One region of the Streptomyces sp. NPDC093544 genome, then DNA from elsewhere that is predicted to be linked to it. Evidence: riboswitches for the same ligand, from Rfam matches in the RefSeq annotation. Region 1 holds a riboswitch; the other holds the start of a gene.
The links. A riboswitch is a leader RNA that binds a small molecule or an ion and turns the genes downstream of it on or off. The one in region 1 is predicted to bind glycine.
Positions count from the first base shown of each region.

Region 1 (4,262 bases):
CTCACCTGTACCGCCCCTTCGCGAAGTTGCCCCGGATATGAAACCAGCTTAAGCGGCGACCCTGACACCGGTGCGGGACGCTCCGCTCGGAAAGCCGCGTAAGAGCTCGGGACTTGCTGCCGTCCGCGACCGCGGGCCGGCTGTGGTTGCTCGCGCCCACGCGGCGGAGCCGCACAATGTCACAGCCCCGCGCCCCTGACGGGGCGCTCCTAGTGACCCCGGTGGTAGAAGGGCCGCACCCGCTCGCGCATCCAGTCGCCCACCGGGTCCTGGGTGATGTCCAGGAGAACCAGGTTCACGGGGCGGTCGACCGGGACCCGGCCCAGCGCACGTCCCAGCGCGTCCAGGGGGAGCGTGCGGGCCTCGCCCTCCCACAGCGAGAGTTCGACGCCGATGAACATCACGGGTGCGCCGCCCTCGATGCTGGCCAGGCAGCGGCGGGCGGTCAGCACGACGCCGGTCCCGGCGAACTCGGCGGAGGCCGCGGACAGGAAGTCCACCGGGTCGTCCTGCCAGTCGGGCTCGAAGAGCCGCACCCGGCCGCCGCTCGCGGACCCGTCGAGAGGCGTACGCCGGGCGCGGCACAGTTCGGCGACCGCGAGGGGCGGCAGTGGTACGCCGACCACGCCGTCCGGGTTGACCACGATGCCGACCTGCGGGGGCAGCCCGCGGGCGAACTCGACGGCGGGCGCGATCGTGTACGACATGTGCCCGCCGGTGACTTGGCGGAACTGCTCCTCGGAGCTGAAGACAGGGACGTACGCCTGACCCGCGATCTCCAGCGTGGGCAGGTCGAGCGGGCCGCTCTGCGTCCCGCCGCCGTTCGGCAGCGGGACCCAGACGAAGCTGCGGCCGAGGACCTCGACGATGCGGGCACCCGACGAGTGCCCCGCGGGCACGCCGAGGGACGCGGCGAGCACCTCCTCCAGTTCGTTGCCCGGCCATCCGCCGTGCGGATGGGGGTGCGCCTGCGCCGGGAGGCCGGGGAAGTCGGGGAATTGGGGGAAGTCCATCTGCCTACCTGTCTACCGCCTGCTGTGAACCACTGTTCCGGTGTTCCGGCTGGCTAGATTAGTGGGCTTGTACGGAATCTCCGCCGCTTCGGCCGCTCTCAGCGGTTCCCCGCCGCTCTCAGCCGCTCTCAGCCGCCGAAGTCGATCCGGCGCAGTACGTCCGCCGCGTCCCGGTCGATGAGCACCGCGGAACCGCAGCCCTCCGGCAGGTCGCCCTTCTCGACGGAACGCAGCAGCCGGGTGACCGCGCCGCGGTGGCGCCCGAACGCGTACCGCGAGACGCCGCGGCCGCGCTCGCGCTGGCCGTCAAGCGCCGTGCCGGGCGTGACATCGAGGAGCAGCAGGTGCAGCGCGCCGCCACGGCGGCGGGCCTCGCGGGAGAGCCAGCGGCGGACCCAGGCCTGCGTACCGCAGTCGTGTACGACGACTCCGGCGCCGGAGCGCAACGCGCGGTGCAGGCCCGTGTAATGGGCGAGGCGGACGAGGGGGCGGTAGAGCGCGTACGGGAGCCAGCGGGACATCCGTCCGTCCCAACGGTCGCGGGTGTCCTGCGAGTCGATACGCGGGCCCGAGACGGCACGGCGCATCAGGGTCGACTTGCCGCTGCCGGGGAGTCCGGTGACCACGACGACGTCGGAGCTGCCGAAGTGCAGGCCGTGCGGGCTGTGTCCCGCGCGCTCCCTGAGGTCGCGGACGACAGCAGTCGGGAGCGGGTCGCACGCCTCCCTGGCCGGGGCACCGGGCTGCTTGGGCAGCGCGAGACCCGTCGATGTCGCGTACGCCGTGGTCCTGTTCACCGTGATCGTCCTCCCCATGGGTCTGGAGTCCCATCCCCGCCGAGTGTAAAGAGAAGGTAATGCGCGGTGCTTCCTGTTTCCGTAATCGGTCTGCCACAGGCTGGTTACAAGTCACTGTAAGGCGCTGTGAGTCACTGTGGGTTGCCGCGGGTCGCCATGGGTTGCCGTGGGGTGCCGTGGGCTGCCGTGAGGGGGGTGTTCGGAGGTGCCCCTCCCGTGTCTCCGGGATGCGTGCAATGATGTGCGCGCCAACTGCATACCGGCCGCTTGAATCCGCGCGGGAGAGTCCCGGGGCACGTCGCCCTGGGCGCCGAAGGAGCAAGTCCCTCCCTTGAATCTCTCAGGCCCCGTACCGCGCGGGCGAGGCACATCTGAAAAGCGGGCCGCTGACCAGTGGCCCCACCCAAGGTGCAAGTCATGACCACCGTTTCGCGGGGTCGTGATGAACCTCTCAGGTTCCGATGACAGATGGGGAGGAACGACCTCGCCGTCATGCCTTGGGAGCCCCACCGATGAGCAGTAACGCACCCCGTCACACCGCGCTCGATGCCCTGCATCGCTCGCTCGGCGCGACGATGACCGACTTCGCGGGCTGGGACATGCCCCTGCGCTACGGCTCCGAACGCGACGAGCACATCGCCGTCCGCACGAAGGCCGGCCTCTTCGACCTCTCGCACATGGGTGAGATCACGGTCAGCGGGCCCCAGGCCGCCGCACTCCTCAGCTACGCGCTGGTCGGCAACATCGCCTCGGTCGGCGCCGGCCGCGCCCGGTACACCATGATCTGCCAGGCGGACGGCGGCATCCTCGACGACCTGATCGTGTACCGGCTGGCCGATGCCGAGTACATGGTCGTCGCCAATGCCTCCAACGCCCAGGTGGTGCTGGACGCGCTCGTGGAGCGTTCGGCGGGCTTCGACGCCGTCGTGCGGGACGACCGTGACGCGTACGCGCTGATCGCCGTACAGGGACCGGAATCCCCCGGCATCCTCAAGTCCCTCACCGACGCCGACCTCGACGGCCTGAAGTACTACGCGGGTCTGCCCGGCACGGTCGCGGGCGTCCCGGCGCTCATCGCGCGCACCGGCTACACCGGCGAGGACGGCTTCGAGCTGTTCGTGAAGCCGGCGCACGCCGTGGAGCTGTGGCAGGCGCTGACCAAGGCGGGCGAGGGCGTCGGCCTGATCCCATGCGGTCTGTCCTGCCGGGACACCCTGCGCCTGGAGGCGGGCATGCCGCTGTACGGGCATGAGCTGAGCACCTCGCTCACCCCCTTCGACGCCGGCCTCGGCCGGGTCGTGAAGTTCGAGAAGGAGGGCGACTTCGTGGGGCGCGACGCGCTCTCCGAAGCCGCCGCGGCCGCTCTTGAGAACCCCCCGCGGGTGCTCGTCGGTCTGATCGCCGAGGGCCGTCGCGTCCCGCGCGCGGGGTACGCCGTCGTCGCCGACGGCAAGGTCGTCGGCGAGGTCACCTCGGGCGCCCCGTCCCCGACACTGGGCAAGCCGATCGCTATCGCCTACGTCGACGCCGCGCACTCCGCTCCGGGTACCGCCGGAGTGGGTGTGGACATCCGGGGCAGTCACGAGCCGTACGAGGTCGTGGCGCTGCCGTTCTACAAGCGCCAGAAGTGAGACTGGCCCACAGGCCGGGCTTCGGGCTCGCTCGCGGTCACGGTGGCCGGACGTCAGCAGGGCACATCCGCCAGACGTGACACCGGGCACATCCGCCCTGCTCATCACCCCTCCCCCCGTCATCAGCACTCCCCCGCGTACAGGAGAATTCAGGACATGAGCAACCCCCAGCAGCTGCGCTACAGCAAGGAGCACGAGTGGCTGTCGGTCGCCGAGGACGGCGTCTCGACGGTCGGCATCACCGAGTTCGCGGCCAACGCGCTCGGCGATGTCGTCTACGCCCAGCTTCCGGAGGTCGGTGACACGGTGACCGCGGGCGAGTCCTGCGGTGAACTGGAGTCGACCAAGTCGGTGAGCGACCTGTACGCGCCGGTCACCGGCGAGATCGTGGAGTTCAACCAGGACGTGGTGGACGACCCCGCGCTGGTCAACTCGGCCCCCTTCGCGGGCGGCTGGCTGTTCAAGGTGCGCGTCGCGGACGAGCCGGACGACCTGCTCTCCGCCGACGAGTACACCGCTTTCACCGCCGGCTGAGGAGTCGTAGCCCCATGTCTGAACCCAAGTCGATTCTGAACACGCCCCTCCACGAACTCGACCCCGACGTCGCCGCCGCCGTCGACGCCGAACTGCACCGCCAGCAGTCCACCCTCGAAATGATCGCCTCGGAGAACTTCGCTCCGGTCGCGGTCATGGAGGCCCAGGGCTCGGTCCTGACCAACAAGTACGCCGAGGGCTACCCCGGCCGCCGCTACTACGGCGGCTGTGAGCACGTCGATGTCATCGAGCAGATCGCCATCGACCGCGTCAAGGCGCTCTTCGGT
Region 1 covers NZ_JBFBEA010000003.1:335,784-340,045, forward strand. The annotation lists gene AB0N66_RS05835 (enhanced serine sensitivity protein SseB C-terminal domain-containing protein) at 1-5, opposite strand, end outside; gene AB0N66_RS05840 (enhanced serine sensitivity protein SseB) at 210-1,013, opposite strand; gene AB0N66_RS05845 (AAA family ATPase) at 1,142-1,810, opposite strand; glycine riboswitch at 2,079-2,175, shown strand; gene gcvT (glycine cleavage system aminomethyltransferase GcvT) at 2,323-3,441, shown strand; gene gcvH (glycine cleavage system protein GcvH) at 3,598-3,975, shown strand; gene glyA (serine hydroxymethyltransferase) at 3,990-4,262, shown strand, end outside.

Region 2 (4,262 bases), on a different contig from region 1:
CGTCGTGGGCGGGCTCGGACCACGTGGAGTCGTCTCCACCTGCTCGTACGAGGCACGGGTCTTCGGAGTGCACTCGGCGATGCCCATGGCCCAGGCACGCCGGCTCGCGCCGAACGCCGCGTATCTCGTGCCGCGCTTCGAGATCTACCGGGAGGTCAGCGAGCAGGTGATGGGCCTGCTGCGGGGGCTGTCACCGCTGGTGGAGCCGTTGAGCCTGGACGAGGCGTTCGTCGATCTGGAGGCAGGCGAAGCGGCCTGGGACGAGGCGTCGGCGCGGCTGACCGGGGTGAAGCTGCGCGCGGACATCCGGGCCGTCACGGGGCTCACAGGATCGGTGGGGCTCGCCGCGTCCAAGATGCTCGCGAAGATCGCCTCGGAGCAGGCCAAGCCCGACGGCCTCGTGCTGATAGAGCCGGGGACCGAGCGTGCGCTGCTGGGGCCCATGTCGGTGCGGACGCTGCCGGGCGTGGGGCCTGCGACGGGTGACCATCTGAGACGGGCCGGGATAACAACGGTCGAGGAGCTCGCCGAGGCGGGCGAGGACGAGCTCGTGCGGCTGCTGGGGAAGTCCCACGGGCATGCGCTGTACGCGATGGCGCTGGCGCGCGACGACCGGCCCGTGGTCGCCGAGCGGGAGACCAAGTCGGTGTCCGTCGAAGACACGTACGACGTGGACATCCATGACCGGGTGCGAGTCGGTCTGGAGGTGCAGCGGCTCGCCGACCGGTGTGTGCAGCGGTTGCGTGGAGCCGGTCTGTCGGGGCGCACCATCGTGCTGAAGGTGCGGAGGTACGACTTCTCGACGCTGACCCGGTCCGAGACGCTGCGGGGGCCCACGGACGACCCCGGGGTGGTGCGGGAGGCGGCCGCGCGGCTCCTTGAGTCGGTGGACACGACCGGTGGCGTACGGCTGCTCGGCGTGGGTGTCTCCGGGCTGGCCGACTACACGCAGGAGGACCTGTTCGCGCAGGCGCAGGCCGCCGCGGGGGAGCTTGCGGCGCTGGAGCACACCGAGGAGGAGGTGGCGGAGGAGTCCGCCGAGGAGCAGGTGCCGCCGGCTGAGCGGCGGTGGCCCGCGGGGCACGATGTGCGGCACGCCGAGTTCGGGCACGGGTGGGTGCAGGGCAGCGGGCTCGGGCGGGTGACCGTTCGGTTCGAGACGCCGTACTCCGAGCCAGGGCGGGTACGGACGTTCCGGACCGGCGATCCGGAGCTGGAGCCGGCGGAGCCGTTGCCCTTGGTGGCCGAGACCGTTGGGCGTCGTTGCGACGGCTGAAGGCAGGTTCAGTGCTGCGGGCCTCGTCTGTGGCTGGTGCACAGGTCCCCGCGGTTGAAGGCCGGTTCAGTGCCGCGGGCCGTCTGCGGCTGGTGCGCAGGTCCCCGCGTGTCCCGCGTGAGGGCCCGGCTGTGCCGTCAAGGCTCGTCCGTGCCTGCCAGGCGGCCGAAGTCGCGGTCCGGTGCGGGAGGCGGGGATGCCACGTCGAGGCCGTAGTGGTGGTAGAGCTGGAGTTCCTGTTCGGGGGAGAGGTGGCGACCGACGCCGAAGTCGGGCGCGTCCTTGATCAGGGCCCGCTCGAAGGGGATGCGCAGGGTGCCTTCGACGAGTTCGCTGGGCTCCAGGGGCACGAAGGCGTCCCTGCTGAACAGGCCCGTGCGTATGGCCGCCCACTCCGGGACCCCGGTCGCGTCGTCGAGGTACACCTCGTCGATCGTGCCGATCTTTGCTCCGTTGCGGTCGAATGCCTTGCGGCCGATCAGGTTGCGCGGATCGATGTCGGTCTGCACGTTGCCCTCCATTTGGTCGCAACTCATCCGTAAGCACTACAAAAGAGCAGATTCAGGAAGGTGGCCACTCGAAGCCTCGGGAGTTGTCCTCGCTGGTAGGCTGGCAAGCGGCTGCTGACCCTGTGCGGGAGAGTCCTCCAGACTTCATCGGAGGCGCCGAAGGAGCAAATCCTCCCCGGAATCTCTCAGGCCCACGTACCGCACGGACGAGGTCACTCTGGAAAGCAGAGCGGGTGCCGATGGCCCCCGCTCTCACCGACGGTGAAAATCGGGTCGCAGCGGGCGGGCGGGCCGGTGAAGCTCTCAGGTTGTGAGATGACAGAGGGGGAGGCCGTCGGGGTACCCGTGCCGGGGTGCCCCTCGAAGGTCGTGTCAGACCAGGAGGCCTCCGCAATGACCGCCCCTCGCATTCCGCTCTCCGAGCTCGAACAGGGAATTCCCTTCGAGCAGCGCCATATCGGGCCCGACACCGGAGCGCGGGCCAAGATGCTCGCGCAGGTCGGATACGGCTCGCTCGACGAGCTCACGGCCACCGCGGTGCCGGACGTGATCAAGAACGCCGAGGCGCTGGACCTGCCGGGCGCGCGCACCGAGGCCGAGGTCCTGGCCGAGCTGCGCTCCCTCGCGGACCGTAACCAGGTGCTCGACTCGATGATCGGGCTCGGCTACTACGGGACCTTCACCCCGCCGGTGATCCTTCGGAACGTCATGGAGAGCCCGGCCTGGTACACGGCGTACACGCCGTATCAGCCGGAGATCTCGCAGGGCCGCCTCGAAGCGCTGCTGAACTTCCAGACCGTCGTCGCCGAGCTGACCGGGCTGCCGACGTCGGGTGCCTCGCTGCTCGACGAGAGCACCGCGGCCGCCGAGGCGATGGCGCTGTCCCGGCGCATGGGCAAGAACAAGAAGGGTCTTTTCCTGGTCGACGCGGACGTGATGCCGCAGACCGTCGCGGTCATCCGGACCCGCGCCGAGCCGACCGGCGTCGAGGTCGTCGTCGCCGACCTGAGCGCGGGCGTCCCGGCTGAGATCGCCGGGCGTGAGATCAACGGCGTACTGATCCAGTACCCGGGCGCCTCCGGTGCCGTACGCGACATCAAGCCGCTTGTCGAGCAGGCGCACGAGCTGGGTGCGGTCGTCACCGTCGCCGCCGATCTGCTTGCCCTGACATTGCTGACCGCGCCAGGAGAGCTGGGCGCGGACATCGCGGTCGGTACGACGCAGCGGTTCGGTGTGCCGATGGCCTTCGGCGGTCCGCACGCCGGGTACATGGCGGTGCGCGAGAAGTTCGCGCGCAGCCTGCCGGGCCGGCTGGTGGGTGTGTCCGTCGACGCGGACGGGCACAAGGCCTACCGGCTTGCGCTGCAGACGCGGGAGCAGCACATCCGTCGTGAGAAGGCGACGAGCAACATCTGTACGGCTCAGGTGCTGCTCGCGGTGATGGCCGGCATGTACGCCGTCTATCACGGTCCCGAAGGGCTGAAGACGATCGCGCGGCGTACGCACCGGTACGCGACGATTCTCGCCGAGGGGCTGAAGGCGGGCGGCGTCGAGGTCGTACACGGCGCCTACTTCGACACGCTGACCGTGCGTGCCCAGGGCCGGGCCGCCGAGATAGTGGCGGGAGCGCGCGACCAGGGGGTCAACCTGCACCTCGTCGACGCCGACCGGGTGTCGATCTCGTGCGACGAGACCACCACGCGCAGGCAACTGGCCGCCGTGTGGACCGCGTTCGGTGTCGAGGGCGATGTCGAGGCCTTGGACTCGACCGTCGAGGACAGTCTTCCGTCCGCGCTGCTGCGCACCGACGAGTACCTCGCGCACCCGGTGTTCCACCAGTACCGCTCCGAGACGGCGATGCTGCGCTACCTGCGCAAGCTCTCCGACCGTGACTACGCGCTGGACCGCGGCATGATCCCGCTGGGCTCCTGCACGATGAAGCTCAACGCGACGACCGAGATGGAGCCGGTCACCTGGCCCGAGTTCGGGCAGTTGCACCCCTTCGCGCCCGCCGAGCAGGCGCAGGGCTACCTCACGCTCATCCATGAGCTGGAGGAGCGGCTCGCCGAGGTCACCGGGTACGACAAGGTGTCGCTGCAGCCCAATGCCGGTTCGCAGGGTGAGCTGGCCGGTCTGCTCGCCGTACGCGGATACCACCGCGCGAACGGTGACGAGCAGCGCACCGTGTGCCTGATCCCCTCCTCCGCGCACGGCACGAACGCGGCGAGCGCCGTGATGGCCGGCATGAAGGTCGTCGTCGTGAAGACGGCGGACGACGGCGAGATCGACGTCGAGGATCTGCGTGCCAAGATCGAGCAGTACCGCGACGAACTGTCCGTGCTGATGATCACGTACCCCTCGACGCATGGTGTCTTCGAGGAGCACGTCGCCGACATCTGCGCCCAGGTGCACGAGGCGGGCGGCCAGGTGTATGTGGACGGCGCCAACCTCAACGCCCTGGTGGGGCTTGCCAAGCC
Region 2 covers NZ_JBFBEA010000047.1:29,596-33,857, reverse strand. The annotation lists gene AB0N66_RS40290 (DNA polymerase IV) at 1-1,276, shown strand, start outside; gene AB0N66_RS40285 (PRC-barrel domain-containing protein) at 1,414-1,785, opposite strand; glycine riboswitch at 1,901-1,996, shown strand; gene gcvP (aminomethyl-transferring glycine dehydrogenase) at 2,179-4,262, shown strand, end outside.
Region 2: it holds a riboswitch for glycine, as region 1 does, so the genes downstream of both, gcvP (aminomethyl-transferring glycine dehydrogenase) here and gcvT (glycine cleavage system aminomethyltransferase GcvT) in region 1, are expected to answer to the same signal.